One region of the Micromonospora sp. GCM10011542 genome, then DNA from elsewhere that is predicted to be linked to it. Evidence: riboswitches for the same ligand, from Rfam matches in the RefSeq annotation. Region 1 holds a riboswitch; each other region holds the start of a gene.
What was found. Region 1 has a riboswitch for cyclic di-AMP ahead of ACFOW4_RS23305 (coiled-coil domain-containing protein). Riboswitches for the same ligand answer to the same signal wherever they lie in the genome.
Positions count from the first base shown of each region.

Region 2: another riboswitch for cyclic di-AMP. It lies ahead of ACFOW4_RS30040 (coiled-coil domain-containing protein); the one in region 1 lies ahead of ACFOW4_RS23305 (coiled-coil domain-containing protein).
Region 3: another riboswitch for cyclic di-AMP. It lies ahead of ACFOW4_RS01000 (C39 family peptidase); the one in region 1 lies ahead of ACFOW4_RS23305 (coiled-coil domain-containing protein).
Region 4: another riboswitch for cyclic di-AMP. It lies ahead of ACFOW4_RS26950 (transglycosylase family protein); the one in region 1 lies ahead of ACFOW4_RS23305 (coiled-coil domain-containing protein).

Region 1 is NZ_JBHSBO010000058.1:528,944-535,972, reverse strand. Features, by position in the region: gene ACFOW4_RS23310 (carbonic anhydrase) at 76-792, shown strand; gene ACFOW4_RS23305 (coiled-coil domain-containing protein) at 849-1,868, opposite strand; cyclic di-AMP (ydaO/yuaA leader) riboswitch at 1,873-2,003, opposite strand; gene ACFOW4_RS23300 (YibE/F family protein) at 2,170-3,522, opposite strand; gene ACFOW4_RS23295 (metal-sensitive transcriptional regulator) at 3,814-4,110, opposite strand; gene ACFOW4_RS23290 (heavy-metal-associated domain-containing protein) at 4,259-4,468, shown strand; gene ACFOW4_RS23285 (hypothetical protein) at 4,488-5,417, shown strand; gene ACFOW4_RS23280 (heavy metal translocating P-type ATPase) at 5,414-7,029, shown strand, end outside.
Region 2 is NZ_JBHSBO010000068.1:96,868-103,896, reverse strand. Features, by position in the region: gene ACFOW4_RS30050 (HelD family protein) at 1-1,435, shown strand, start outside; gene ACFOW4_RS30045 (cation diffusion facilitator family transporter) at 1,542-2,459, shown strand; cyclic di-AMP (ydaO/yuaA leader) riboswitch at 2,603-2,734, shown strand; gene ACFOW4_RS30040 (coiled-coil domain-containing protein) at 2,740-3,807, shown strand; gene ACFOW4_RS30035 (hypothetical protein) at 3,927-4,442, shown strand; gene ACFOW4_RS30030 (SRPBCC family protein) at 4,484-4,951, opposite strand; gene ACFOW4_RS30025 (1-phosphofructokinase family hexose kinase) at 5,140-6,099, shown strand; gene surE (5'/3'-nucleotidase SurE) at 6,096-6,920, shown strand; gene ACFOW4_RS30015 (STAS domain-containing protein) at 6,927-7,029, opposite strand, start outside.
Region 3 is NZ_JBHSBO010000003.1:89,576-96,604, forward strand. Features, by position in the region: gene ACFOW4_RS00985 (acyltransferase family protein) at 1-652, shown strand, start outside; gene ACFOW4_RS00990 (hypothetical protein) at 745-1,227, shown strand; gene ACFOW4_RS00995 (hypothetical protein) at 1,368-2,132, shown strand; cyclic di-AMP (ydaO/yuaA leader) riboswitch at 2,501-2,640, shown strand; gene ACFOW4_RS01000 (C39 family peptidase) at 2,887-3,726, shown strand; gene ACFOW4_RS01005 (alpha/beta fold hydrolase) at 3,929-4,663, shown strand; gene ACFOW4_RS01010 (CDP-glycerol glycerophosphotransferase family protein) at 4,665-6,356, opposite strand; gene ACFOW4_RS01015 (SDR family NAD(P)-dependent oxidoreductase) at 6,400-7,029, opposite strand, start outside.
Region 4 is NZ_JBHSBO010000062.1:48,406-55,434, reverse strand. Features, by position in the region: gene ACFOW4_RS26975 (glutamate synthase-related protein) at 1-447, shown strand, start outside; gene ACFOW4_RS26970 (GNAT family N-acetyltransferase) at 513-1,034, shown strand; gene ACFOW4_RS26965 (GNAT family N-acetyltransferase) at 1,031-1,537, shown strand; gene dinB (DNA polymerase IV) at 1,613-2,800, shown strand; gene ACFOW4_RS26955 (hypothetical protein) at 2,928-3,290, shown strand; gene ACFOW4_RS26950 (transglycosylase family protein) at 3,386-4,057, opposite strand; cyclic di-AMP (ydaO/yuaA leader) riboswitch at 4,057-4,228, opposite strand; gene htpG (molecular chaperone HtpG) at 4,550-6,466, opposite strand; gene ACFOW4_RS26940 (SDR family oxidoreductase) at 6,627-7,029, shown strand, end outside.

The DNA of each region.
Region 1 (7,029 bases):
GACGGTGAAGCCCGGGCCCGCGCCCACCCGTGGGCCGGGATGTGCAGGTCAAACGCGTGGAGACGAGGTGCGGGGATGAGTCGTCCCGGTACACCCGGCGGACAGCCGGTTACCCAGCGAGCCCCCGAGCGGTCGGCCGCGCCGACCGACCCGGCGCAGGCGTACGCCGAGTTGGTCGAGGGCAACCAGCGTTTCGTCACCGGTGCTCCGCGCCATCCCAACCAGGACGCCGGACACCGGGCTGCCGTCGCCGACGGGCAGCACCCGTTCGCCGTGATCGTCGGCTGTTCCGACTCCCGCCTCGCCGCCGAGATCATCTTCGACCGCGGGCTGGGTGACCTCTTCGTCGTCCGCACCGCCGGCCACACGGTCGGCCCCGAGGTGCTGGGCAGCGTGGAGTACGCGGTGACCGTGCTCGGCACCCCGCTGGTGGTGGTCCTCGGGCACGACTCGTGCGGCGCCGTGCAGGCGGCCCGGGAGGTGGCCACCACCGGCGTCGTGCCCCCGGGACATCTGGGCGCGGTGGTCGACGCCGTGCTGCCCGGCCTGCGCCGGGCCGCCGCCGAGGGCGTGCACGACATCGACGGCATCGTCGACATCCACATCGCACAGACCGTCGAGGCGCTGCTCGGTCACTCACCCGTCCTGGCCGACGAGGTGGCCGAGGGACGGTGCGCGGTGGTCGGGCTGTCGTACCGGCTCGCCGCCGGCGTGGTGCGGCAGGTGGCCGCCGTGCCGGCCGGCACCACCGCGCTGGACGTGCCCACCGACCCGGCCGCGTCCGCCGCCTGACGCGTCGAGGGCCGCCCCGCGTTCTGCGGGGCGGCCCTCGACGCGTTCGTCCGACGTCAGAGCAGCGACATGTGCACGTGGTCGGTGTGGTTCGACGGTCCGCTGTACGACTTCCAGCCGGTGGCCGGGAACCAGATCTGCCGGTTCCAGATCACGTAGTAGATGCCCAGCCGGTCGGCGTTGCGGATGAGGAACGCGGCCAGGTTGTTGCCGTACGTCCGGGTGTCGGTGTTGTGCCACGGGCGAAAGCCGCTCTTCTCCAACGACCAGTCGCAGGCGCGGCCCTTCGGGTGCTCCCACGGGCCGCCAGGGCGGTAGCAGCCCGCGAACCGGTTGAAGCCGGCCCGCCGGACCTCCTTGTAGGCGTGCAGGGTCCGCGGGGTGATGGTGCCCGAGGTGGTCGGGTCGTCCACCGAACGCGACTCCGGCCGCCAGTCGCCGTCGGAGTCGCGGCCCGGGCCGATCCGGGCCACCGGCGAGGTGGCCGCGACCAGACCGCCGGTGAAGCCCTGGCCGCCGACCAGGGCGAGCGCCTTGTCCGCGTCGTGCTTCTGCTTCGCGATCAGAGCGGCCTGCTTCTGCTGCTCGCGGACCTCCGCGTCGAGGGCCAGCTTCGCCTGCTCGGCGCGGGTCTTCACCGCGTTGACCTCGGCCAGCTTCTGCTCGTTGACCATGTTCAGCTCGTCGAGTGCGGCGGCCCGCTGGACGAACGAGTCCGGCGTGCCGCTCTCCAGCAGCATCGCCATCGCGCCGACCCGGCCGGTCCGGTACGACTGGGCGGCGATCTGGGACACCTGCGGGGCGAGCGCGTCGAGGTCGGCCTGGGCCCGTTTCACCTCGAGCGCGAGCTGGAGCTGCCGTTTCTTGGACTTGTCCAGTTTGGACTGGGCCGCCAGGTAGGCGCGGTTGGTCTGCTCGATGACGTCGTTGAGCAGCTGGGGCTCGCCGTCCTCCTCGTGCCCGGAGGGCGTGGGGGTGTTCGGGGCGGCGTGCGCCGGGAGGGGTCCGGCGAGCACGGTCAAGGCGGCGAACACGGCCACCACGGGCGTCAGCCAGCGGCGTAGGGGTGCCGTCACTCTGTTCCCTTCCGTCGACCGCCGACCGGGTTAGCTGACGGGTTCGGGGCGGAAGTGGCCCCTACCGCTGTTGCGGATTCACCCCACGTACCTGGGTTCCCGGCTCGCCGCTTGGCGATTGGGCGGTGGCACCGCAGGCGCCGCTGCGCGCCTTCGGCGGTAACCGGCAGCGAGGTTACCCGAGAGTCCACCCGCAGAGCTACGTCCGGATGCCTACCAAAAGTGTCATTTCGCCATGGCGCTGAGTGACCAGTGACGCGGTTCTCAGGGCGGACGCCCGACCCGGTCACGCTGAGGAGTGTCACCATGCCGTATCCGTGCTCCTGTTCGGCTCCGGCCACCCGGCGGTGGCGGTGGACGATGGGCCGCGCGCCGGGTCGACCCGGCCCGCGCGAGGGGTGCTCAGCGCGGCCAGCGCCTCCGCCCGCTCCGATGCCGGCCGGCTGGTGGAGGGGGCGTCGCCGGCCGGCGCGGACCCGTCCCGCCCGGCTGCGGTCACCACCGCCGCCAGCCCGGTGGTCAGCGGGACGGCGGCGATCAGGCCGAGCGTGGCGACCCCGCTGCGCACGATCTCCTGAGCCAGGAACTCGCTGGTCAGCATCTCCCCGATCGGCCGCGAGTCGGCGGTGAGCAGGAGCAGCAGCGGTAGGGAGGCCCCGGCGTACGCCAGCACGATGGTGTTGACCGTGGACGCGATGTGTGCCCGGCCGACCCGGGTCGCGGCCCGGTAGAGCTGCAACCGGGACAGCCCGGGGTTCGCGTGCGCCAGTTCGGTGACGGTGGCCGCCTGGGTGACCGTGACGTCGTCCAGCACGCCCAGCGAGCCGATGATGATGCCGGCGAGGAGCAGCCCGTGCAGGTCCACGTCGGCCTGGAACATCGACAGCGTGGTGGCGTCCTCGCTGCCGAAGCCGGTCAGGTGGGTGGCCGCGGTGGCGATCGTGCCGAGCACCCCGGTCAGCACCAGGCTGCCCAGGGTGCCGAGGACCGCTACCGAGGTCTGCGCGGTCACCCCGTGCGTCAGGTAGAGCACGACGAACATGATCAGGGCGGCGCCGACCACCGCGACCAGCAGCGGCGACCGGCCGGCGCTGATGCCGGGCAGCACGAAGGCGAGCAGGATGGCGAAGCTGGCGGCCAGCCCGGCGAGCGCCGCCAGACCGCGCCACCGGCCGAACGCGACGATGGCGACGGCGAAGACGACCGCCAGCCAGACCAGCGGAGTGCCGCGCTGGTGTTCGGCGATGTTCCAGCTGCTGCTGGCCGGGTCGGTGGGGTCGGTCAGCTCGACCAGGATGATGTCGTCGCCGGCCTGCACCCGGGGCGCGCCGGGGCCGGCCGGTACCGGTGCCTCCACCTGCTGACCGGCCGCCGGCCCGTCGTCGACCCGGACGCTGACCGTGCCGCACGGCCCGGCCGCGGCTCCCGGCGTCCCCTCCGGGGCCGGCGGGCAGGGTTCGGTGACGATCCGGGTGACCGTGCCGTGGTAGCGCGGAACGTTGGCGCCACCGTCGGTCGACGGGGTGCCGCCGCGCGGCCAGAGCACCAGGGCGGCGAGAACCGTGGCGACGAAGAGGGGCACCACCGTCGCGACGAGGATCCGTCGCACCCGCGGCGGGGCGGACGGAGCGGGACGGGTGTGGTCGGCGCCCAAAGCGAATTCTCCCAACGGATCCGGTGCGGGGTACGTGCCGGCGGGTCGGTTGGTTCACCGCCTCCGTGGGAACGCGGCACAGGACGCGCCGGATCGCTGCGCGACGACGGATCGGTGACACACCGTGAGGGATCGGCTCGGCCGTCCGCCGGCTCCGCCACGCGGTGGCGGTGTCGGCGCCCGTCGGTTCGGGCGCGGCGGGTGGTACGGCATCCGGAGGGTCATCGTCGGGAATGGTAACCAGCCCGAACCCGGGTCGCAGGTCGCGCCGGGGTGTCGGGAGCCGATCGGTCAGCCCCGCTTCATCAACCGCCCGACGGCCGCCATCATCTCGCTGGCCATCTCGTCGGCCCGGCCCTCGGCCGCACCCTCGTGCATGCAGTGCCGGGCGTGCCCGTCGAGCAGCCCCAGGGCGACCTTGTCCAGCGCGGCCTGGATGGCGGAGATCTGGGTGAGCACGTCGATGCAGTAGCGGTCCTCGTCGACCATCTTCTCGATGCCCCGGACCTGCCCCTCGACGCGGCGGAGCCGCGCGAGCAGCTGGTCCTTGCTGGCGGTGTACCCGCGGATCGGAGTGGGTGCGGTCATGTCGACCAGGATAGCGTACCCCTGGGGGGTATGGTACGGTCCTCCTTGGGCCGGATACCCCCACCGGGTACCGGTAAGTGATCGAGAAGCGGTCCGTCTCCGATTTACCCCCTGGGGGTATAGGCTGGAGGCGGTGGAGGGAGTTCCGATGGTCACCACGACGTACCAGGTGCAGGGCATGACCTGTGGGCACTGCGTGAGCGCGGTCAGCAGCGAGGTCGGCGCCATCGCCGGCGTCACCGACGTGCAGGTCGATCTGACCGCCGGCCGGGTCACCGTCACCAGCGAGGCCCCGCTCGACCCGGCGTCGGTGCGCGCCGCCGTCGACGAGGCCGGCTACGACCTCGTCGACGCGTGACGGAGACCGGGGTGCCCCGATGAACACGGCGATGAAGCTCAGCGGCTTCGCCCTCGGCCTCGCGGCGGTGTTCGGAGCGGCGTACGGGGTCGGCCAGGTCGCCGGCCCCGTCGCCCCGATCGCCGAGGCGCGCCACGACGCCAGCGCCGCCACCGGCGACGCCGCGCACGGCGCCACCGAGGGCGGGCACGACGACGCCACAGGCGGGCACGGCGACTCAGCCGGCGACGCCGTCGAGCGGTTCCCCGGCGGCCTGCTCGTCTCCGAGCACGGCTACACCGTCGAGCCGGTCGCGGCGCCCGCCGACCAGTTCGCCTACCGGATCACCGGCCCGGACGGCCGGCCGGTCACCGCCTTCGACGTGGCGCACGACAAGCGGATGCACCTCGTCGTGGCCCGGCGCGACCTCTCCGGCTTCCGCCACGTACATCCCGAGATGGCGCCGGACGGCACCTGGCGGGTGACCTCCCCGTTGGCCGGTCCGGGCCAGTGGCGGGCGTTCGCCGACTTCACCCCGACCGGTGGGGAACCGCTGACCCTCGGCGTGGACGTGACCGTCCCCGGCGCGCTGACCGAGCGACCGCTGCCCGCCCCGGCGACCAGCACCACGGTCGACGGCTACACGGTCACCCTGGCCGGCGCCCCGCGGCCCGGCCGGACCTCGCCGCTGACCCTGACGGTCAGCCGAGACGGCGCACCGGTCATCGACCTGGAGCCCTACCTGGGCGCGTACGGCCACCTGGTGGCGCTGCGCCAGGGGGACCTCGCGTACCTGCACGTGCACCCGGACGGCACGCCCGGCGACGGGCGGACCCGACCCGGGCCCGCGGTGACCTTCTTCGCCGAGGTCCCGTCCGTGGGCAGCTACCGGCTCTACCTCGACTTCCGGCACGGCGGCGCGGTGCACACCGCCGAGTTCACCGTCACGACCGACGGGAGCCCACGATGACCACCACCAGTAGGCCGCTACCCGAGGCGCCGAACCGCATCGAGCTGGCGATCGGCGGCATGACCTGCGCGTCCTGCGCGGCGCGGATCGAGAAGAAGTTGAACCGGATGGACGGGGTGACCGCCACCGTCAACTACGCCACCGAGAAGGCCACCGTCCGGTACGCCGACGACGTGACGCCGGACGACCTGATCGACACCGTTCGCCGCACCGGCTACACCGCCGTGCTCCCGCCCCCACCGGCCGCCGTCGAGCCGACCGTGGAGCCGGCGGACGAGCTGCACGGCCCGCGTACCCGGCTCTGGGTGTCAGCGGTGCTGACCGTGCCGGTGGTGCTGCTGGCCATGGTGCCGGCCTGGCAGTTCGACTACTGGCAGTGGCTCTCGCTGACCCTCGCGGCCCCGGTCGTGGTCTGGGGCGGGCTGCCGTTCCACCGGGCCGCGCTGATCAACCTGCGGCACGGCGCCGCGACCATGGACACCCTCGTCTCGCTCGGCACCCTCGCCGCGTTCGGCTGGTCGCTCTGGGCCCTCTTCCTGGGCGACGCGGGCCTGCCCGGGATGACGCACCCGTTCCGGTTCGACATCACCCGCACCGACGGCGCCGGCGCCATCTACCTGGAGGCGGCGGCCGGGGTCACCGTGTTCATCCTGGCCGGCCGCTACTTCGAGGCCCGCTCCAAGCGCACCGCCGGGGCCGCCCTGCGCGCCCTGCTCGAGCTGGGCGCCAGGGACGTCGCGGTGCTGCGCGGCGGAGTGGAGACCCGGATCCCGGTGGACCAGCTCGCCGTCGGTGACCGGTTCGTGGTCCGCCCCGGCGAGAAGATCGCCACCGACGGGGTGGTCGACGAGGGCACCTCGGCGGTGGACGCCAGCATGCTGACCGGCGAGTCGGTGCCGGTCGAGGTCGGCCCCGGCGACGCCGTGGTCGGCGCCACGGTGAACGCGGGCGGCCGGCTGGTGGTCACCGCCACCCGGATCGGCGGGGACACCCAGCTGGCCCGGATGGCCGAGCTGGTCGAGCAGGCACAGAGCGGCAAGGCGGCCGTGCAGCGGCTGGCGGACCGGATCTCCGGCGTCTTCGTGCCGATCGTCATCACGCTGGCCGTCGGCACGCTGGGCTGGTGGCTGGGCACCGGGTCGGGGCCGACCGCCGCGTTCACCGCCGCGGTGGCCGTGCTGATCATCGCCTGCCCGTGCGCGCTGGGCCTGGCCACGCCGACCGCCCTGCTGGTCGGCACGGGCCGGGGTGCCCAGCTCGGCGTCCTGATCAAGGGGCCGGAGATGCTGGAGTCGACCCGGCGGGTGGACACGGTGGTGCTGGACAAGACCGGCACGGTGACCACCGGCCGGATGACCCTGGTGGACGTGGTCCCGGCGGCCGGGGAGGACGGCGCCGAGCTGCTCCGGCTCGCCGGGGCGGTGGAGGCCGCCTCCGAGCACCCCATCGCCCGGGCGGTCGCCGCCGGTGCCGCCGAGGCCGGCGCGCTGCCCCCGGTGACCGACTTCGCGAACGTCGAGGGGCTCGGCGTGACCGGGACGGTCGACGGGCGCGGCGTGCTGGTCGGCCGGCTCCGGCTGCTGCGCGAGCGCGGGTTCGACGTACCCCCGGA
Region 2 (7,029 bases), on a different contig from region 1:
CGGCGGGGGCATCCTGGTGGTCGGCCCGTCCTCGGTCTTCGTCGAGTACATCGCCTCGGTGCTGCCGTCGCTGGGTGAGGACACCGCCACCCTGCACTCGCTGGGCACCCTGTTCCCCGGCATGACCGCCACCCGCACCGATCCGCCCGAGGTGGCGGCGGTGAAGGGTTCGCTGCGGATGCGCCGGGTGCTGGAGCGGGCGGTGCGCGACGCCGCACCGGGCGGCCCGGGCGAGCTGCGCCTGCTCTACCGGGGGCAACTGCTGCGGCTGGACCGGGCCCAGCTGGACGCGATCCGGGACCGCGCGCTGCCCCGGGGCGCCCGACGCAACGAGGTACGCCGGGCCGGCTTCGACGGGGTGTTCGCCGCGCTGTGGGCGCAGGCCCGCCAGCACGCCACCACCGGCCGGCTGCCGGAGCAACGGGCCTTCGAGGAGGAGATCGCCGAGCGGCCCGAGTTCCGCGAGTTCCTCAAGGCGTGGTGGCCCCGGCTGCACCCCCGCCACGTGCTCGGCTGGCTGGCCGACCCGCAGCGGCTGCGCCGCTACGCCGGCGGAATCCTCTCCGGCGCGGAGATCCGGCTGCTCTCCGCCGCGTACCGGAGCCTGGACTCCGCCGGGCTGACGATCGCCGACGTAGCGCTGCTGGACGAGCTGGACGCGCTGCTCGGCCAGCCGGTGCGGCCGGCCCGGGCCAAGCGGGATCCGTTCCAGCTCGCCGGCGGGGTCCGCGAGCTGAGCACCTTCGCCGACCGGCAGCGGGCCGCCCGGGACGCGGCCCGGGAGCGCCCGGCGGACTACCGGGAGTACGCGCACGTCGTGGTGGACGAGGCGCAGGACGTCTCGCCGATGCAGTGGCGCATGATCGGCCGGCGCGGGCGCCTGGCCTCCTGGACGGTCGTGGGTGATCCGGCGCAGACCGCCTGGACCGGCGATCCGGAGGAGCTGACCCGGGCCCGCGACCAGGCCCTGGGCCGGCGCAAGCGGCACCAGTTCACGCTCACCACCAACTACCGCAACTCCGCGGAGATCTTCGCGGTGGCCGCGGCGGAGATCCGGCGGCTCTACCCGGACCTGCCGCTGCCCAGCGCGGTCCGCTCCACCGGGGTCGACCCGGTCCAGCTGGTGGTGCCGCCCGCCGGGTTGGAGACCACGACGCTCAAGGCGGCCACCGAGCTGCTGGCGGAGGTCGAGGGCACGGTCGGGGTGATCACGCCGGTCCCCCGCCGGGACGAGGTGGCCGGCTGGCTGGCCTCGATCGGCGGGCCACGGCTGCAGGTGGTGACCAGCCTGGAGGCCAAGGGCATGGAGTACGACGGCGTCGTGCTGGTCGCCCCGGGCGAGATCCGCGCGGATCCGGGCTCCGGGGTACGCACCCTCTACGTCGCGCTCTCCCGGGCCACCCAGCGGCTCACCACCGTCGACACGGTCGACTGAGCGCGGCGATCCACCGCTCCCGGCCGATCGCTGGCCGTACAGTTGCATACATAGCGATGTGAGCATACATTTGACCGGGTCGGGACCGGCGATGGAGGGTGGGGTCGTGGGCGCAGGTCATGACCACCACCACGGGTCGGTCGCCAACGCCGCACACCAGCACCGGGGCCGGCTCTGGGCGGCGTTCGGGCTGCTCGCCACCCTGATGGTGGTCGAGGCGGTGGCCGCGTTCCACACCGGCTCGCTGGCCCTGCTCTCCGACGCCGGTCACATGTTCACCGACGTCCTCGGCATCGGCATGGCCCTGGCCGCGATCACCGCGACCCGGCGCTCCACCAGCGACCCGCAGCGCACCTTCGGCCTCTACCGGCTGGAGGTGCTGGCCGCGCTGGCCAACGCCGCCCTGCTCTCCGGGGTGGCGATCTACGTGGTGGTCGAGGCGATCGGCCGGTTCGGCGACCCGCCCGAGGTACGGGCCGGCCCGATGCTCGCCGTGGCCGCGCTCGGCCTGCTCGCCAACCTCGTCGCCTTCGCCCTGCTGCGGCCGGGCGCCCGGGAGAGCATCAACCTCCAGGGCGCCTACCTGGAGGTGCTCGGCGACCTGCTCGGATCGGTCGGCGTGATCGGCGCGGCGCTGCTCATCGAGGTCACCGACTGGTGGTGGGCCGACCCGCTCGTGGCGGTCGCGATCGGCGTGTTCATCCTCCCCCGCACCTGGCGGCTCGGGCGGGCCGCGGTACGCATCCTGGTGCAGGCCGCCCCGGAGCACCTCCAGGTCACCGCCGTGCACGACCGCCTGGCCGCCGTGCCGGGCGTCGTCGAGGTGCACGACCTGCACGTCTGGACGCTGACCTCGGGCATGGAGGTGGCCTCCGCCCATCTGACCATGGCGCCCGGAGCGGAGGTCGGGGCGGTGCTGACGGCGGCCCGGACCGCCCTGCACGAGGACTTCCGGATCGAGCACGCCACGCTGCAGATCGAGCCCGGGGCGGCCCCGGGGGCCTGCGGATCGGTCGAGTGGTAGCGGCATTTCAGCGCGTTTTCCAGGCATTCGCCGGGATTTCCCGTGGCGTCGCACGCACCGTCCGTCACAACCGCTGCAGCAGCCCCACCGGCACCGGTAGGCTCTGACCCGGCCTCCACCCGGTGGCGCCCACCCGGCGCCGGTGGCGGCCGCCGCCTAATCGCCCGCACGGGCGAACCGGGGAACCACGTTCTCGGGGTGCATCCGCGTCAGCGGTAGGGATCTTCCGTCCCGAACCCGTCAGCTAACCCGGTCGGCGGCTGACGGAAGGACATGCGTAGTGGCACCAGCACGACCACCCGCCGCCCGACTGGCGGCCCTGCTCGCCGCGATGCTCGCCCTCGGCATCGTCGCCGCCCCGGCCACCGTCGCCACGGCGGCGCCCCCGGCCAGCCAGCGCGCCGCGGCCCCCGACGGTGACGAGGAGGGCGGCACTCCGGCGCTGCGGGCCCAGCTCGAGGCGGCCAGCAAGGGCTACCTCGACGCGAAGCGGGCCCTCGACACCTCGGTGCGGCGGCAACAGCAACTCGCCACCCGACTCAAGTCCACCGAGACCGAGCTGACCGAGCGCAGCGGCAAGGTCGGCGAGATCGCCGGCGTGGCCTACCGCACCGGCCGGCTCGGCACGATGGCGGCGCTGCTCAACAGCAACACGCCCGAGGGCTTCATGGACCGGGCCGCCCAACTGGACGCGGTCGCCGCCAACGAGGACCGGGCACTGCGCGAGCTGCTCGCCACCCGCGACGAGGTCACCCGCACCCGCACCGCGCTCGACGGCGAGATCCGCGAACAGCGCAAGCAGGTCGCGGTGATGGCCAAGCGCAAGGAACAGGCCGAGAAGGCCCTCACCGTGGCCACCACCAGCAAGCCGCGGACCACCGCCGACTCCGGCTCCAACCGCGGCACCTCCACCGCCAACGCCAAGGCCGCGCCGCGCAACTCCGACGGCTCCTGGCCACCGGAGTCGTGCAGCGTCAACGACCCCACCCCGGCCAGCGGCTGCATCACCCCGCGCACCCTGCACGCGCTCAACCAGGCCAAGGCGGCCGGCTTCACCCGGTACGTCTCCTGCCACCGCAATGGCGGCTCGGGCGAGCACCCGAAGGGGCGGGCGTGCGACTTCGCCGCGCAGAAGGGTGGATTCGGCGGTGACGCCACCGGCGGGGACAAGACGTACGGCAACAACCTCGCCGCGTACTTCATCCGCAACGCCGACCGGCTCGCGGTGCTCTACGTGATCTGGTACCGGCAGATCTGGCTGCCCAGCAGCGGGTGGAAGTCGTACAGCGGGGCGGGCGGCGACCCGTCCAGCGACCACACCAACCACGTGCACCTGTCCGTGTACTGACCCACCCGGCCGGTGCCCTCATCCGACGAGGGCACCGGCCGCGGTACGTCCGGGGACGTACCCGGGATGTCGTCGACGACCGGACGACCCCGCCGGTCCCGGCCGGCACCATCGCCGGTATGCCTCGGATCTCGCCCACCGCCCGCAAGGGCCTGCTCACCCTGCACCTGGTCACCTCGCTCGGCTGGCTCGGCGCCGACCTGGTGCTGCTCACCCTCGGCATCGCCGCGCAGCGCGGCGCCGACCCGGCCGTGGTCTATCCGGTCGCCGCGCTGGTCGGTACCGTGCTGTTCGCGCCGCTGAGCGTGCTGGTCTGGCTGATCGGCGTGACCAGCGCGCTGCTCACCCCGTGGGGGCTGCTGCGCTACCGCTGGGTGCTGGTCAAGCTGGTGATCACCAGCGTCATGGTCGGGTTGGTGCTCTTCCTGCTCACCCCGAACCTGCGGCACGCCGGCGCGCTCGGCGCCGCCCTGCCACCCCGGGAACGCGCCGACCTCGTGATCGCCCCGGCCGTGTCGACCAGTCTGATGATCATCGCGACGGTCCTCTCCACCTACAAGCCCTGGGGCCGCCGCCGGGCCGCTCGGACTCGTGCGGCTGCCCCCAGCAGGATCGGCGCACGGTCGGGGAGGTAGGAGCCCCCGCGCCGGAGTCCCGGACGTCGCGCAGCTCCGGGTCAGGTGGGAGTCGGGGGGTTGGTGGTCCGGTCGAGAGCGGCGCCGAGGCGGGTGGCCAGGGCGAGGTGGGCGGCGCGGGCCTCGCGGAACGCGTACCGGAACAGCGGGGCCGGCGCGGTCAGGGTGATCTCGACGTCGATCCGGACCAGCCCGTCCGGCTCGGCCCGCAGCCGGGTGTGGTTACGCACCGTGGTGGCCGGCCACTGCCGGGCCACGGTGACGATCTCGTCGCCGTCGTTGATCAGCACGTCCGCCCGGTAGGTGATCGGGAAGCGCAGCGGCCCGGCCGCCAGCCGGTCGGTGATCGCGTAGCTGGCCCGGGCGCCGGGGCGAGGTGGCAGCTGGCGGACCCGGACGATCAGCGGGTGCAGCTCCCCCTGCCGGGTCAGGTCGCCGAGCAACGCCGCCGCCTCGGCCAGTGAGCACCGGGCCTGGACGGTGTAACTGAAGGTATCCCGCCTGAGCACACCATCTCCCGCCGTCGCTGGTCGCACGATCGTCCCGTACCCCGGTCGGGCTGGCAACGGCCGCGCGTCATCCGCTGGACGCCCGTCGTTCTCCCGCTGGTCGCATGACGGCCGGTTCGGGGGAAACACCGGCTGACGGCGGACGGAGGGCGGGACATGGGCGGGTACGACCGGTGAGCGGGCACGTGATGGTCTTCGCGCCAACCCCGCAGCTGACGGTGACAGTGGACCAGCCGAGCGGCCAGCCGGAGCTGCACCTGCATCCGGGCGGGCAGGGCGTCTGGCAGGCCCGGATGGTGCTGTCGCTGGGGGTGGACGTGGTGCTCTGCACCGCGCTCGGCGGTGAAATCGGCCAGGTGCTGGAGCCGCTGCTGGTCAGCGAGGGGGTCGACGTCAAGGTGGTGGTCCGCGACTCCGGCAGCGGCGGGTACGTCCACGACCGCCGGGACGGAAGCCGGCGGGAGATCGTCGACGTACCCGGGCAGCCGCTGAGCCGGCACGAGCTGGACGAGCTGTACAACCTCGCCCTCGGCGAGGGCCTGCGGGCCCCGGTCAGCGTGCTCAGCGGCCCCAACGATCCGGCGCTCGTGCCGGCGGACCTGTACCGACGTTTCGCCGCGGACCTGGGCGCCAACGGCGGCCGGGTGGTGGTCGACCTCTCGGGCGAGCACCTCGCCGCGGTGCTGGAGAGCGGGGTGTTCTTCCTCAAGGTCAGCCACGAGGAGCTGATCCGCGACGGCCGCGCCCGCGACGAGGACACCGCCGAGCTGACCCGGGCCATGTACGACCTGCACGCCGGCGGCGCCGACACGGTGGTGGTGAGCCGCGCGGACCAGCCGGCGTTGGCGCTGGTCGACGGGGAGTTGTTCGAGGTGGAGATGCCCCGGTTGCAGGCGGCCGACCCGCGCGGCGCGGGTGACTCGATGACCGCCGGGGTGGCCGCCGTGATGGCCGGTGGTGGGGACATCCGGACCGCGATCCGGACCGGTGCGGCGGCCGGGGCGCTCAACGTCACCCGGCACGGGCTGGGCACCGGCCGGCTCGATTCGATCACCGGCCTGGTGGACCGGGTCCGGCTGGTCCCGGCCGACAGCCGGCCGCAGGAGCACATCACCCCGGACGAGTTGGCCGAACGGGTCGAGCGATGAAGCTGCGGGTGCTGGTGACCAACGACGACGGAATCGCCGCCCCGGGCATTCAGGCGCTCGCCCGCGCCGCCGCACAGCGAGGCCTGGATGTGGTGGTCGCCGCGCCGCTGGAGGAGGCGAGCGGCACCAGCGCCGGGATGACCGCGCTGGAACGGGACGGGCGGGTGATCGTGCACGACCATCCGCTGTCCGAACTGCCGGACGTGCCGGCGTACGGGGTCGGCGGCCCGCCCGGCTTCATCACGCTGATCGCGCTGCACGGCGCGTTCGGCCCGCCGCCGTCGGTGGTGCTCTCCGGGATCAACCGAGGGGCGAACGCCGGCAGGGCCGTGCTGCACTCGGGCACCGTGGGCGCCGCGTTCACCGCCGCCGCGAACGGCTGCCGGGCGCTGGCCGTCTCGCTGGACGTGCTCTCCGCCGGCGAGGCGACGGCCGCCAGCGGTGGCGCCGCGGTCGCTGCCGCCGCTCGGGTACGCGACGTGGAGCGGCACTGGGGCACCGCCGCCCGGGTGGCGCTGGACCTGCTGCCCCGGCTCACGGCGGGGCCGGTGGAGAGCGTGCTCAACGTCAACGCGCCGGACCTGCCGCACGAGCGTCTGCGCGGGGTACGCCGCGGCACGCTGGCCAGCTTCGGCCAGGTGCAGATGACGGTGGCCGAGGCCGGGCACGGCTACGTCCGGACGTCGCTGGAGGAACGCGGTCAGGCCGCACAGCCCGGCACGGACGTGGCGCTGCTCGCCGACGGGTACGCCTCGGTGACGGCGATCCGGGCGGTCACCGAGGTGACCGACATCGACCTGACCGGTCTCGACGGAACGTGACCCGGCTCAGGCGCCGGGAAGCACCTCCGGGGTGGCGGCGCCGGCGAAGTAGGGCTCGGGGGCACCGAAGAGGCCCAGCAGGCCGGTCACCCAGAGCTGCCGGTGCACG
Region 3 (7,029 bases), on a different contig from region 1:
CGCCCAGATCTTCCCGCCGGTGCGGTCGCTGGAGTTCTGGATGGGCGCGGCGGCGGCTGAGCTGATGCGTCGGGGCTGGTGGCGGGGCCCTCGGCTGAGTGTCGCCAGTGTGCTCTTCGTGGTCGTCTGGGTGGCCGCCGCGCAGTGGGTCCGCGCGGAGCTGTGGGCGGCCCTGCTCGCGGCGGCGTACCTGCTGGTCATCACCGCCGCGGCCGACGCGGACGTCCGTGGCGGGTCCTCACCGTGGCGGTCCCGCCCGCTGATCTGGTTGGGTGAGGTGTCGTTCGCCTTCTACCTGGTGCACGTCCTGGTGATGACGGCCGTTCTGCGTTGGTCCGGGAATCTGGGCGTCGGCTTCACCGGCTGGCGTGGTCCGGCGGTGGTGCTCGGCTTCCTGCTGCTGACCCTGGTGCTGGCCGGGCTGCTGCACCGCTACGTGGAGACGCCGTTGATGCGCCGGCTCGCACCTCGCCGCGGCGGGGCGCCGCCGGGCGGCGGCATCCCGCGACCGCGGACCGGCGACGACGCCGCGGTCACTGACGCCGCGGTCACTGACGCCGTGGTCACTGACGCCGCCGTGATCGATGAGGCCGCCACGGTCGACGACGATGCGGTCGACGACGGGCGACGGGTACGCGTCGACTCGCGCTGATCGCGTCCATGCTGGACCGGAGCCCCGGCGCGGCGACAGCCGACACGCCCGGCGTCGATGCGTGCGGCCGGCGCCGGCGGTAGCGTGGGGCCGTGCCTCCCGTCGCGCTCACCTGTCCGTTGTGGTGGGTGGCGCGCTGGGCGACGCGGCTGCTGACCAGCCTGGCCGTGCTCGCCGCCCTGGCCCTCGGCGCCGGTGCGTCAGCCGCTGCGCCGGCCCAGGCCGGCCCGCCGCACATCTCGGCCGGGGCGACGGGCCCGCCGTCCTCCGGGTGGGTCGTCCCGTGCGGCGCCGCCGACCAGGCGGCCATGATCGCCGTCGGCCAGTCCACCCCGATCGCCGTGAGCCACGCCACCCCGGTCGCGGTCGACCACGCCACCCCGGTCGCCGTGAGCCAGGCGACCCCGGTCGCTGTGAGCCACGCCGGCTCGCCGACGTCACCCGACGCGCACGCGGCGGCGCCCGCCGTCGAGGCCGCCGGGCTGGCCGAGGGTGCCGCCGGCATCGCGGCACGGTGGTTGCCGCGTACCGCCGATCCGGCCACCCGGGCCTCCCGGGCCCCGCCGGCGCGCTGAGTCATCGGGGGCCCGCCCCGCCACCGCGCCTGTCGATCACCCATCTCCGCACCCCGCCCCGCCGAGCCGTGGCCCGCGCCGCGGCGGTCCCGGCGGCCGTGCGGCTTCCACCGCAGCGCTCTTCCCCCGAGGTGCCGACCATGGAGACCGTCCTCTACCAGTTTCTGACCGAGGTTCCGCAGGCCGCCGCCATCTGGTCGGCCCTGTTCCTCCTGGCCCTGACCGTGCTCACCGTGCTGGTCGCTCGCCCCGAGCGGGACCGGCCGGCCGTCGACCCGGCCCCGACGCCCACCGCCCGGGAGCTCGCCGCCGTCGAGGCGGCCGACCTGCGCCGGTACGCCGAGGAGGTGGCCGTCGCCGCGGCCGGCGCGGCGCAGACCGCCCGACGACGTCGCGCCGACTGGCTGGCCGCTCAGGAGGCGACCGAGCGGGCCTGGGTGGGGTACGACGAGGCGGAACGCGCCGCCCGCCGGTTCGCTGGCGCGGGTGCGCTCCCCAGCCCCCGCACGCCCCGCACCCCGACGGAGTACGCCGCCCGGGAGCGGTACCTGCACCGCGCGGCGATGGCGGCGCACTGGCGGGGTGACCTCTCGATGCGTCAGCTCACTGACGTGTTCGCGCACCGCAACGGGTGGGATCCCCGGCGGCACCCGGTCGAGCAGGAGGCGCTGCTGAGTCGCGCGATCCGGGACGGCAAGCTGCTCGCGCATCGCGCCGCGGCCGAGCGTGAGCAGGCCGCGTGGCGGAGTGCCGAGGTGGCCGCCGAGGCGGCTCGCGCGCTCGCGGAGGAGGCGTACGCGGCGGCGGCCCGGCTGCGACCGGTCCGGGTGCCGATCCGGCCGGCCACCACCACGGCGGCCCGCCCGGCGACCGCGGCCCGCTGGCGTCCGGCCCGGGTGGGCTGACTGTCATCGCCTGATGTTGAGGGGGCAGGCGCCGGGGTCGCCCGGCCGAAGATCGGTCCCGACCTGCGGTACGCAGACCGAAATCGTCCCAACCATGCCGTGAGCCGGGTCACACGACACCGAAACGGGCACCTGGCACGGCCGGGCGTAATCCTCACGCGAATGCGGCGTCATTGCCGGCCGGCTGTCCGGTTGTCGACCCCGGGTGCCGCCGTAACCGCTTGTCCCATCGAGTCACGTCAGCGGCGAAACGCGTAAAAATTGCCGCGCCAATTCAGGTTTACGCAGGTGAGCCTGGCTTGGCAGCGCGGGAGAGGACCAGTAGTGTTCGCTCGTCCGATGCGGTTACCGATCGCAAGAGGCGACGCCGCGTCGACCCGCTTAATCGTGATCTACGAGCCGGGGACCCAGGTACGTCCGGGGTGAATCCGCGAGCCACGGCCCGCGGTAGGGCGATCTTCCCGCCCGAATCCGTCAGCTAACCCGGTAGGCGGTTCCGGAAGGAGTTCCATTCCGTGCAGCACCATTCCACCCCCCGGTTGTTCCCCCGCCTCCACGGCGTCGCGGTACCCCCGCTCATTCGTCCGGTGACGGTGAGCTGACCCCCCGGGTCACCGCCCTTCCAGCCCGGCCCGGCCGGGCGTGCACCTGAGCTGCCACCACCCGCGCGGACCACGGTCCGCGCGCTGCCGCCTACCCGGATCCCGACCCGGCCCTGGTGCGCCGCTCTCGCCCCGAACCCGTGGAGGACCCCGTGAAGCACACTCTCAAGCGTCAGCTGCGTCGTCTCGCCAGCGAGCGCCCGTACCAGATCGTCGCCGCGTCCGCCGCGGCCCTGGCTCTCGCGTCCACCACCGGCGCCCTGCTCGCCAACGCCGACGACGCGCCCATCGGCCGTCAGACCGCGACCACCGTCGCCGCCGAACTTCGCAGCGACGCCGCCGCGATGGGCGGGGCGGGTGCCGCCGCGTCCGCGTCGACCAGCGGCTCGCCCGCCACCGCCGTGCCGGCCCCGACCAGCGCCTCCCGGGCCGCCAAGACCAGCGGTGACCCGGACCTGACCCGTAAGCCCGCGCCGCCGAAGCCGCCGGCGTCCAAGCTGCTGAAGTACGACTACCAGGCGCAGAACACCTTCTACAACTGCGGTCCGGCGGCCACCCGCAACGCGCTCAGCGCTGCCGGCATCGATCGCACGCAGGAGGAGCTGGGCGCCAAGCTGGGCACCACCGAGATGGGCACCAACTCGGCCGAGGACACCACCCGGGTGCTCAACGCCGAGGTCAAGGGCTCGCCGTACCGGACCCGGATGTTCCCGAACGCGCCCAGCCCGGCGCAGATGGACCGGCTCCAGGCTGACGTCGTGCGGGCGATCACCGACGGTCGCGGCGTGGTGGCGAATATCGTCGGGGACGCCACCGACACCGACGGCAACTGGCACTCCTACGGCGGCGGGCACTACATCGCCGTGGTGGGCTACAAGGACGAGGGCCGGACCGTGCGGATCGCCGACTCGGCCAACCCGGCCGACCCGTCCTACTGGATCAGCACCATCGACCTGGCCAACTGGATGACCACCCGGGGCTACTCCGCCTGAGTCACGCACGAGGCCCAACGGGCGCCGACCCCCTGCGCGGGGTCGGCGCCCGTTGCCGTCGCGGGCGGTCCGGAGCGCGACGAACCCGTACGCCGGGTGATTGGTGACGAATCCTCCACGATGGACCGACGGTGCGTAGATCCGAGTCTGGCCGGGCGATCGCCGGTGGTCGGGGTGGTGCGCGTCATGACAGACTGCGGCCGTGGCGGAGAAATTGCGCGGCGAGCCGGTCCTGTTGCTGCTGCACGGCATGGGGGCGACCGGGGACGTCTGGTCGCCCTGGGCGCCACTGCTCGAAGAGCGGTGGAGCGGGCGGTGGCTGGCACCGGACCTGGCCGGTCACGGCCGGTCGCCGTCGCTGCCGGAGTACTCGTTCGCCGGGATCGCCGACCGGGTCGCGCACGGCCTCGCCGTCGCCGACCGGGTGGTCGTACTCGGGCACTCCCTGGGCGGTGTGGTCGGTCTGGCACTCGCCGCCCGCCACGCGGGGGTGGCCGTCGACGCCGTGGTCGGGCTGGGCATCAAGGCGGTCTGGACGCCGGCCGAACTTGCCCGCGCCGGCGAGCTCGCCGCCCGCCCGGTGAGCTGGTTCGCCAGCCGCGATGAGGCGGCCCGCCGCTACCTGCGGGTGTCCGGGCTGGAGGGGCTGTTCCCGCCGGACCACCCGGCGGTGGACGCCGGGCTGCGGCAGGTTGACGGCCGATGGCGGCTGGCGATGGACCCCGCCGCGTTCGCCGTGGGTGCGCCCGACCTGGCCGCGCTGCTGGCGGCGACCGACGCGCCCGTACTGCTGGCCCGGGGCGAGCACGACCCGATGGTCACCGACGCCCAGCTCAGAGCCTTCGGCGTACCGGTCGTCACCCTGCCCGGGCTCGGCCACAACGCGCACCTGCAGGACCCGGCGGCCGTGCTGGCGCTGCTGGAGACGTACCGCTGAGCTAGGCGGTGGGGGAGAGCGACGGTGCCTGTCGCTCGGTCGCCTGATCCGGCGTCGCCGCCAGCTCCCGCCGGGCGGCGGCCAGGAACCCCTCGGCGTACGACTCGGCGGGGAAGTCGCCCAGGTAGCGGCGGCGGGTGAGCCAGCGGGCCTCGGCCAGCGGATCGGTGTCCAGCAGGGCGGTCAGCACCTCGTCGACGTTGGACATGTCCCGGCGCAGCACGTAGCCCGACCCGGCCAGCGGGAAGTGCTCGGTGAACCGGTCGCCCTCGTCGCCCATGTCGGTGACCGCGTACGGCTTGCCCGAGTAGAGGTAGTCGGAGATCACCCCGGACACGTCCGAGACCAGCGCGTCGGACCGGTTCACGCACTCGGCCAGGCTCAGCTCCCGGGCTGCGGCACCCACCACGTGCTGCCGCCCGGTGCTGGCCCGGTCGGCGACCAGCAGCTCGGTCAGCCGACCGAGCTGGCGGGCCGAGGCCGGGTTCTGCGCGGTGTACGGGTGGGCGCGCAGGATCACCGTCGCGCCGCGCTCCAGCAGCCGCCGCAGCAGCTTCTCGGCCACCGGCAGCGAGCAGTAGTCGGCGTCGGCGTGGTGCCCGGTCCAGGTCGGGGTGTAGAGCACCGTCGGCTGGGCCAGGCCGCGCACCGGCTCCTGGCGCACCTCGATCGACTCCACCTGCGGGCGGCCCACCACCACGAACTTCTCGGCCGGGATGTCCACCCCGGCTCGGGCGTACCGGTCGATCGCCGCCGGGCCGGCCACGAAGATCCGGTCGAAGATCGCCGACACCGGGTTGGCGCTCGGCGCCTTGTCGCTGTCACCGTGGTGCAGCTGGACGTGGGTGAGCTGGGTGAACCGGATGCAGTGGCTGTTCTTCGCGCCGTGGTTGACGTAGAACGCCGCCCGCAGGCTCGGCACGAAGACCTCGTCCATCGCCCGCAGGGTGGGGCAGTAGACCACCGGGGCCGTGGTGGCGGCGGCGATCGGGGCCAGGAACTCCGGCTCGCGCAGCAGGACCACGAACGGCCGGCCGATCCGCTCCAGGTACGGCAGCCACATGGTGACCTGGTACTCGGAGCCGGGCGGGGCGGAGAAGTAGAGCACGAACTCCGGCTGGTGCTGGCGCAGCGCCCGGGCCACCGGTCCGCCGCCGGCGGCCGGCCGGAACCGCCGCCGGGCCAGGTCGACCGCCACGGCCCCCGCGCCAGCGGCGACCAGCAGGCTGGCGACCAGGGCGACGGCGGCCGGCAGGACCAGCGCCGCTGCCCCGGCGACCACGGCGAGCAGCCCCATCAGGGCGGTGCCGAGCTGCTCGGCGACCAGCGGCGTCCAGGCCCGCACGGGCAGGTTGGCCACCCGGATCTCCAGGTTGCCGGCGTCGCGCAGCGGCCCGACCAGCAGGACCAGGCCCAGCAGCACCAGCGCGGTGGCGACCAGCACAGGGTCGAACCCGGCGTCGAGCCGGCGGGCGTAGCCGACGAGGATCCCGGCGGCGATCAGCGTCGTCTCCGCGACGGTGTCGGCGCCGGGCCGCACGCGCCGTTCCCAGCCGGCCGCCGCGAGGGCGGCCACCGCCAGCAGCAGCCCCCACAGGGTCGCACCGGTCAACGCGACCACGAGGAACGCGAGGACCGCCAGACCGGTACTCAGGCACCGTGCGATCAGCTTCCTGATCAGTGCACCACGCATGTTGCTCCGTTCCCCGCCGTTGTGGCCGACTGATGTCCGACGGTCAGCCGGCGGCCGTGCTGGTCGCCGCGTCCGTCTGTTCCGGCGTCCGCGGGGTCGGCACCCCACCCGGCGCCCGGCGTACGTCGATGACCTGACCGGTGAGGTCGGAGATCAGCACGTCCACCGAAGCCTGGGCGACGGTCTCCGCCGCGAGGAGGGTGTGCTCCGGCTCGTCGCCGAAGGCCCGCGTCCGCATCGGCGTCGCGGTGCGCTCCGGATTGACGCAGTTGACCCGTACGCCGAACTCGGCCCACTCGTCGGCGAGCGCCTGGGTCAGGTTCACCAGGGCGGCCTTGGTCGAGGAGTAGAGGGCGTACTGGGCGCGACCTCGGGTGTAGGAGCTGGACGTGTAGAGCAGCAGCTGACCCTTGGTCTGCTGGAGGTAGGGCAGAGCATGCCGGGCCACCAGCACCGGCCCGACGAAGTTGACCTGGAGCACCCGGTCCATGGTCTCCTGGTCCATCTCGGCCAGCGCGCCCTTCTCCAGGGTCCCGGCGGTGACCACCACGTGGTCGATCCGGCCGGTGGCCTCGTAGGCGGTCTTCAGCGCCGCCTCGACGTCCTCGGCCCGCTCGACGTGGGTGCCGGTGCTGGAACGGCTGAACGGGAAGACCTGCGCCCCGTAGCGCCG
Region 4 (7,029 bases), on a different contig from region 1:
CCGGACAACGCGATCGTGGCGTTCGCCCTGGGCTGCGACATGGTCAACGTGGGCCGGGAGGCGATGCTGTCGATCGGCTGCATACAGGCGCAGAAGTGCCACACCGACACCTGCCCGACCGGTGTGGCGACCCAGAACGCCTGGCTGGCCCGCGGGCTGGACCCGGCCCTGAAGTCGGTACGGGCGGCCAACTACCTGCGTACGTTGCGCCGGGACCTGATGAAGGTGGCCGAGGCGTGCGGGGTGGAGCACCCCGGTCTGATCGACACCGGCGCGGTCGAGATCCTCGACGGCCGCACCGGCTCGACCCCACTGCACGAGGTGTACGGCTACCGGCCGGAGTGGGGGCTGCCGGCACCGGCCGACCGGGCCGAAATCGTCCGGTTGATGACCGGCGAGGTTCCGCAGGGTGGCAGCGCCCCGCCCTCCCCCACCGCGGTCGGGTGACCAGAGCCGGTCACCGGGCCGATAATCCGTGGAGGCGACGTCGGGAGCCACCGTATCGTGGCGCGGTGCTGATCAGACGTGAGACAGCCGCCGACGTCGACGCCATCCGCGCGGTGCACGCCGCCGCCTTCACCCCGCCGGACGCCGGTGGCGTACCCGTCGAGGCGACACTGGTCGACGCGCTGCGCGCCGACGAGGGCTGGCTGCCCGCGTACTCCCTGGTCGCGGTCGCCCCGGACGGCCAGGTGGTGGGGCACGTGGTGGCGACCCGCGGTCGGGTGGCCGGCGAGCCGGTCGCGCTCGGCCTCGGACCGCTCGGCGTGCTCCCGGGCTGGCAGCGGCGCGGCGTCGGCTCGGGGCTGATGCACGCGGTGCTCGGCGCGGCCGACGCCCGCGACGAGCCGCTGGTGATCCTGCTCGGGCACCCCGACTACTACCCGCGCTTCGGGTTCCGGCCGGCCGTCGAGGTGGGCGTCACCCCGCCGCAGCCGTGGGGGCCGCGGTACTTCCAGGCCCGCCCGTTGAGCGCCTGGCGGGAGTCGATCCGGGGCGAGTTCCGCTACGCGGCCCCGTTCGAAGGGCTGTGAGCCCGCCACACGTCCGCCGTCGACGGCCCGCCGACCTCGACGGGTGCGTCACGGCACTCGCCCTGGTGCACCGGGCCGACCGCTATCCGCTGAACTGGCCGGCCGACCCGCAGCGGTGGCTGCGCGACGCCGAACCGGCCTGGGTGGCCGTCGACGACGCCGCGACGATCGTCGGGCACGTGGCCGTGCGCCCGCTGCCCGCCCCGGCGGACGGCCCACCCGCCCGCCCGTCGGCCGAGGTGAGCCGGTTCTTCGTGGTTCCGACCGCCCGCGGGTCGGCGCTGGGTGGCGTGCTGCTGGCCGAGGTACGCCGGTGGGCCGCCGAGCGCGGTCGCGACCTGATCCTCGAGGTGGTCGCCGAGAACGCCGCGGCCATCGCCCGCTACGAGCAGGCCGGTTGGCGGTACGCCGGCACCACCACCGCCGACTGGACCGCCCCGGACGGCCGCCCGGTGGCGCTGCGGCACTACCGGCAACCGGCGGACCCCGCGCCACCACGGTAGCCGCCCGGACGTACCGGTCACGCACGTCCGCCCAGGTCAGTGCGCTGAGGTTGGCCGCCATGCGAACATGTGTTCGTGTCGACCGAGGCCACCATCCTGCACGCCGACCTGGACGCCTTCTACGCGTCGGTCGAGCAGCGCGACGATCCTCGGCTGCGCGGTCGGCCGGTGATCGTCGGCGGCGGCGTGGTGCTGGCGGCCAGCTACGAGGCGAAGGCCCGAGGGGTACGCAGCGCGATGGGCGGCCAGCAGGCGCGGCGGCTCTGCCCGGACGCGATCGTGGTGCCGCCGAGGATGTCGGCGTACACGGCGGCCAGCCGCGCGGTGTTCGAGATCTTCCGGCGGACCACCCCGCTGGTCGAGGGGCTCTCCATCGACGAGGCGTTCCTCGACGTGGGCGGTCTGCGGCGGCTGGTCGGGGCTCCGGTCGGGATCGCCGACCGGCTGCGCCGCGAGGTACGCGAGCAGGTCGGCCTGCCCATCACGGTCGGGGTGGCGCGGACGAAGTTCCTGGCCAAGGTGGCCAGCGGGGTGGCCAAGCCCGACGGGCTGCTGGTCGTCGCGCCCGAACGCGAACGGGACTTCCTGCACCCGCTGCCGGTCGAGCGGCTGTGGGGCGTCGGGCCGGTCACCGCCGCCAAGCTGCGCGAGCGGCGGATCCACACCGTGGGCGACGTGGCGCGGCTGGGCGAGGCGGCTCTGGTGTCGCTGCTCGGCGGGGGTGCCGGCCGGCACCTGCACGCGCTGGCGCACCACCGCGACCCGCGGTCGGTGCAGGTGGGCCGGCGGCGCGGGTCGATGGGCGCACAGCACGCGCTGGGCCGTGCCCCGCACACGTCGGCCGACCTGGACGCCACCCTGGCCGGCCTCGTCGACCGGGTCACCCGCCGGATGCGAGCCGCCGGCCGGTCCGGGCGCACGGTGACGCTGCGGCTACGGTTCGGCGACTACGCCCGGGCCACCCGCTCGCACACCCTCGTCAAGGCCACCGCGGACACCGTGCCGCTGCTGGCCGCCGCACGGGCGCTGCTGGGGGCCGCGCTGCCTGACATCGACCGGCGGGGCGTCACGCTGATCGGCGTCTCGGTCGCCAACCTCGACGACAACCCGGTCCAGCCGGAGCTGCCCTTCGACCGCGATCCGGGCGCCGAGCTGGACGCGGCGGTCGACGCCGTCCGGGACCGGTTCGGCTCGGCCGCGCTCACGCGCGCGGTACTGCTCGGCCGGGACCCGGGCGTCGAGATGCCGCTGCTGCCGGACTGACGCACATCCACGGCCCCGGCACACCGGCGGCGACCTGAGCTGAAAGGCACATCACAGCAGGTGGCGGGTTTAGCCCCGGGCATGTTGGGTGACTGTGCAGGGAATCAGCCTGACAGGGGGGACCACCATGTCCGAGGACAGCAGCAATCGACCGAGCCGCCGCACCGAGCGTCCCGCGGACGTGACGGACCCGCTGCTCTGGCAGCTGGCCGTGGACGTGCTGAGCGCCCACGAGCCGGACGAGAACGGCGCCTGCCGCAACCTGCTGTGCGCCGGCCAACCCTGGCCGTGCGCCGCCCGCAGCAGCGCCGAACAGTCGCTCCGGTTGGCACGCGGCTCGACCGAGACACCCGCGACGGCCGACGGGGGCGAGGGCGCCGCCACCGGCTCCGGCTGGTCGGCGGAGTCGGTGCCGGCGGCACGACGCAACCGGGCGGCCGGCTCCGCGTCGTCGCGTCGCGGGTCCGGGGCGACCGCCTCGGCGGCCTGACGCCGCAGACCGCGCCCACCACACGGGCGCGTCCGACGTCGTCGCACACACGAAACGCCCGACCGGTATCCGGTCGGGCGTCCGTGTGCCGTGCGTCAGAGGCTGAGCCGCTGACCCGGGAAGATCAGGCCCGGGTCGGCGCCGATCAGCTTCTTGTTCTGCTCGTACAGCGCCTGCCAGCCGCCGGCCACCCGCTGCGCCTGAGCAATCTGCGACAGGGTGTCGCCCGGCTTGACCAGGTACGTCGAGCCGCCGGCCGGCGCGGTGCGCCGGTGACTGCGGGTCGCCGGCTGGTCGTCGCGCGAGGACCGCTCCTTCGGCTTCGAGGTCGAGCCGGACTTCGACGTGGACTTCGACGACGAGCCGGAGCTGGTCGACGACCTACCGGACGAGCCGGACGTCGACCCGCCCTTCTTGCCGCAGGTCGGCCAGGCACCGATGCCCTGCCCGTCGAGCACCTTCTCGGCGATCGCGATCTGCTCGCCACGGGTGGCCAGGTCGGCCCGGGCGGCGTACTTCTTGCCGCCGTAGCCGGCCCAGGTGCTCTGCGAGAACTGCAGACCGCCGTAGTAGCCGTTGCCGGTGTTGATGTGCCAGTTGCCGCTGGACTCGCACTGGGCGATCGCGTCCCAGTTGACGCCCGCCTGGGCCGGGGCGGCCGGGCCGAACAGGGCGACGGCGCCGGTGACCGCGCCGACGGCCAGGGCACCGACGGCGACGCGGCGGGTGGTGACCCGTCGGTGACGGGGAACGTATTCAGTTGCCATCTGAGCTTCCTCCACGCCGGCGAGGTCAGCTGTCGGGTTCGGGCCGAGGAGCCCGGCCGCGCGATGGCGGCTTCACCCCGAGGTGACGTGCACCGAGGAACTTGGGTCCCCCGCTCCTGCCCGGTTGACTGGGTTCCGACGGCCGGCGGCAGGATTTGGCGTTACCGGTCGCGGTGTCCACGTTGGCGGACCCGACCGACGTTAGGCACCGTCGGTGACGGTCGCCCACTGCCTGTGAACTTCTTCACCAGCCCCCGCGCGGAGCCCGGCGTAGCGGTTGCGGACCGCGCGGGACTGTGCAGTGACCACGATGGACCGATTCTGATCAGGCCCGCTGCGGCCCACCCGTCCGTCGTCGCGGAGGCGTTCCGGTTCACCCGACCCGGGCACGAGAACGTCGCCGGAGTGCGCCACCTGGCCCGCCGTCGAGGGCTCCGGCCGAGTTGGCATCGGCCGGCGGGAGGCGCTCCCCCGCCGGCCGATACGTCTGGATCAGAGGGTGCGGGCCAGCCGGTCGGCGAGCGCCCGGGTGAACCGGGCCGGGTCGGTCAGCTCGCCGCCCTCGGCGAGCACCGCCAGCCCGTAGAGCAGCTCGGCGGTCTCGGTCAGCGAGCCGGTGTCACCGCCCTGCTCGTGAGCCTTGCGCAGGCCGGCGATCAGCGGGTGTCCGGGGTTGACCTCCAGGATGCGCTTCACCTGCGGGATCTCGTGGCCCATCGCCCGGTACATCTTCTCCAGGGTCGGGGTGAGGTCCTGCGCGTCGCCGACGACGCAGGCCGGCGAGGTGGTCAGCCGGGACGAGAGACGGACCTCCCGGACCCGGTCGGCCAGGGCGGTGCCGAGCCAGCCGAGCAGCTCGGCGAAGTCCTGACGCTGCCGTTCCCGCTCGGCCTCGGCCTCCTGCTTCTCCTCCGCGGTGTCCAGGTCGACCTCACCCTTGGCGATGGAGCGCAGCGGTCGGCCCTCGTACGCGCCGACGCGCTCGACCCACACCTCGTCGACCGGGTCGGTGAGCAGCAGCACCTCGTGGCCCTTGGCGCGGAACGCCTCCAGGTGCGGGGAGTTCTCGATGGTGGTGCGGGACTCGCCGGTGGCGTACCAGATGTCGCTCTGGCCGTCCTTCATCCGCGCGACGTAGCCGGCCAGATCGGTGGGCTCGGCCAGGTCGTGGGTGGAGGCGACCGACAGGATCTCCAGCAGGGTTTCCCGGTTGTCGGTGTCGTCGATCAGCCCTTCCTTGACCACCGCGCCGAACTCGGTCCAGAAGGTGCGGTAGCGCTCGGGGTGGTTGGCCTTCAGGTCCTTGACGGTGGTGAGGACCTTCTTCACCAGGCGACGGCGGACGATCTGGATCTGCCGGTCCTGCTGGAGGATCTCCCGAGAGATGTTCAGCGACAGGTCGTGCGCGTCCACCACGCCCTTGACGAAGCGCAGGTAGTTGGGGACCAACGCCTCGCAGTCGTCCATGATGAACACCCGCTTGACGTAGAGCTGCACGCCGCGGCGGCCCTGCGGGGAGAACAGGTCGAGCGGGGCGTGGTTGGGGAGGAACAGCAGCGCCTCGTACTCGAAGGTCCCCTCCCCCTTCATGTGCACGATCTCCAGCGGGTCGGCCCAGTCGTGGCTGACGTGCTTGTAGAACTCGTGGTACTCGGCCTGGTCGACCTCGTCGCGGGGCCGCGCCCAGAGCGCCTTCATCGAGTTGAGCGTCTGCACCTCGCTGGTGGCGTCCGCGCCGTCGGCGCCGGGGCGCTCGACGCGCATCCGGATCGGCCAGGCGATGAAGTCGGAGTACCGCTTGACGATCTCCCGGATCGTCCACTCGGCGGTGTAGTCGTGCAGGTTGTCCTCGGCGTCGGCCGGCTTGAGGTGCAGGGTGACGGCCGTGCCCTGCGGCGCGGTGTCGACCGCCTCGATGGAGTACGTGCCCTCGCCGGTGGACTCCCAGCGGGTACCGCCGCTCTCGCCGGCCTTGCGGGTCAGCAGGGTGACCCGGTCGGCGACCATGAACGCGGCGTAGAAACCGACCCCGAACTGGCCGATCAGCTCCTGCGAGGCACGGGCGTCGGCGGACTCGCGCAGCTGGCGCAGCAGCTCGGCGGTGCCGGACTTGGCGATGGTGCCGATCAGCCCGACCACCTCGTCGCGGGTCATCCCGATGCCGTTGTCCCGCACGGTCAGCGTGCGGGCGTCCCGGTCCACCTCGATGGCGACGTGCAGGTCGTCGGTGTCGGCGGCGAGGTCCTTGTCGACCATCGTCGCCAGCCGCAGCTTGTCCAGCGCGTCGGACGCGTTCGAGATGAGTTCCCGCAGGAAGACGTCCTTGTTCGAGTAGATCGAGTGGACCACCAGCTGGAGGAGCTGACGCGCCTCGGCCTGGAACTCCAACGTCTCGGTCCGGTTGCTCACACCGTCTCCCTTCTCGGCTCATGCGGATGTTCGCGGAAAGGATACGAGCCGTCACGGGGTGGGTCGCGTCCGCGTCCGGGTCGTATTCCCGATCCGGGTCGCACGACGGGTGATCTGGCTGACTTTGCTAAACAGAAGTCAGACGGATACGGTTCCGGTCATGAAGATCGCTGGAACCACCGCCCTCGTCACCGGCGCCAACCGTGGCTTCGGCCGGCACCTGGCCGCCGAACTCCTCGCCCGCGGCGCGACCGTCTACGCCGGCGCCCGGAACCCGGACAGCGTGGACCTGCCCGGCGTGACGCCGGTGCGACTGGACATCACCGACCCCGCCTCGGTGGCCGCCGCCGCCGCGCTCGCCGGGGACGTGACGCTACTAATCAACAACGCCGGCACCGAGACCGGAACCGACCTGCTGGAGGGTGACCTGGAGCTGGTTCGGCTGGAGATGGAGACCCACTACCTGGGCACCCTGTCGATGGCCCGGGCATTCGCCCCGATCATCGCCGGCAACGGCGGCGGCGCGATGCTCAACGTGCTCTCCGCGCTGTCCTGGGTGAGCT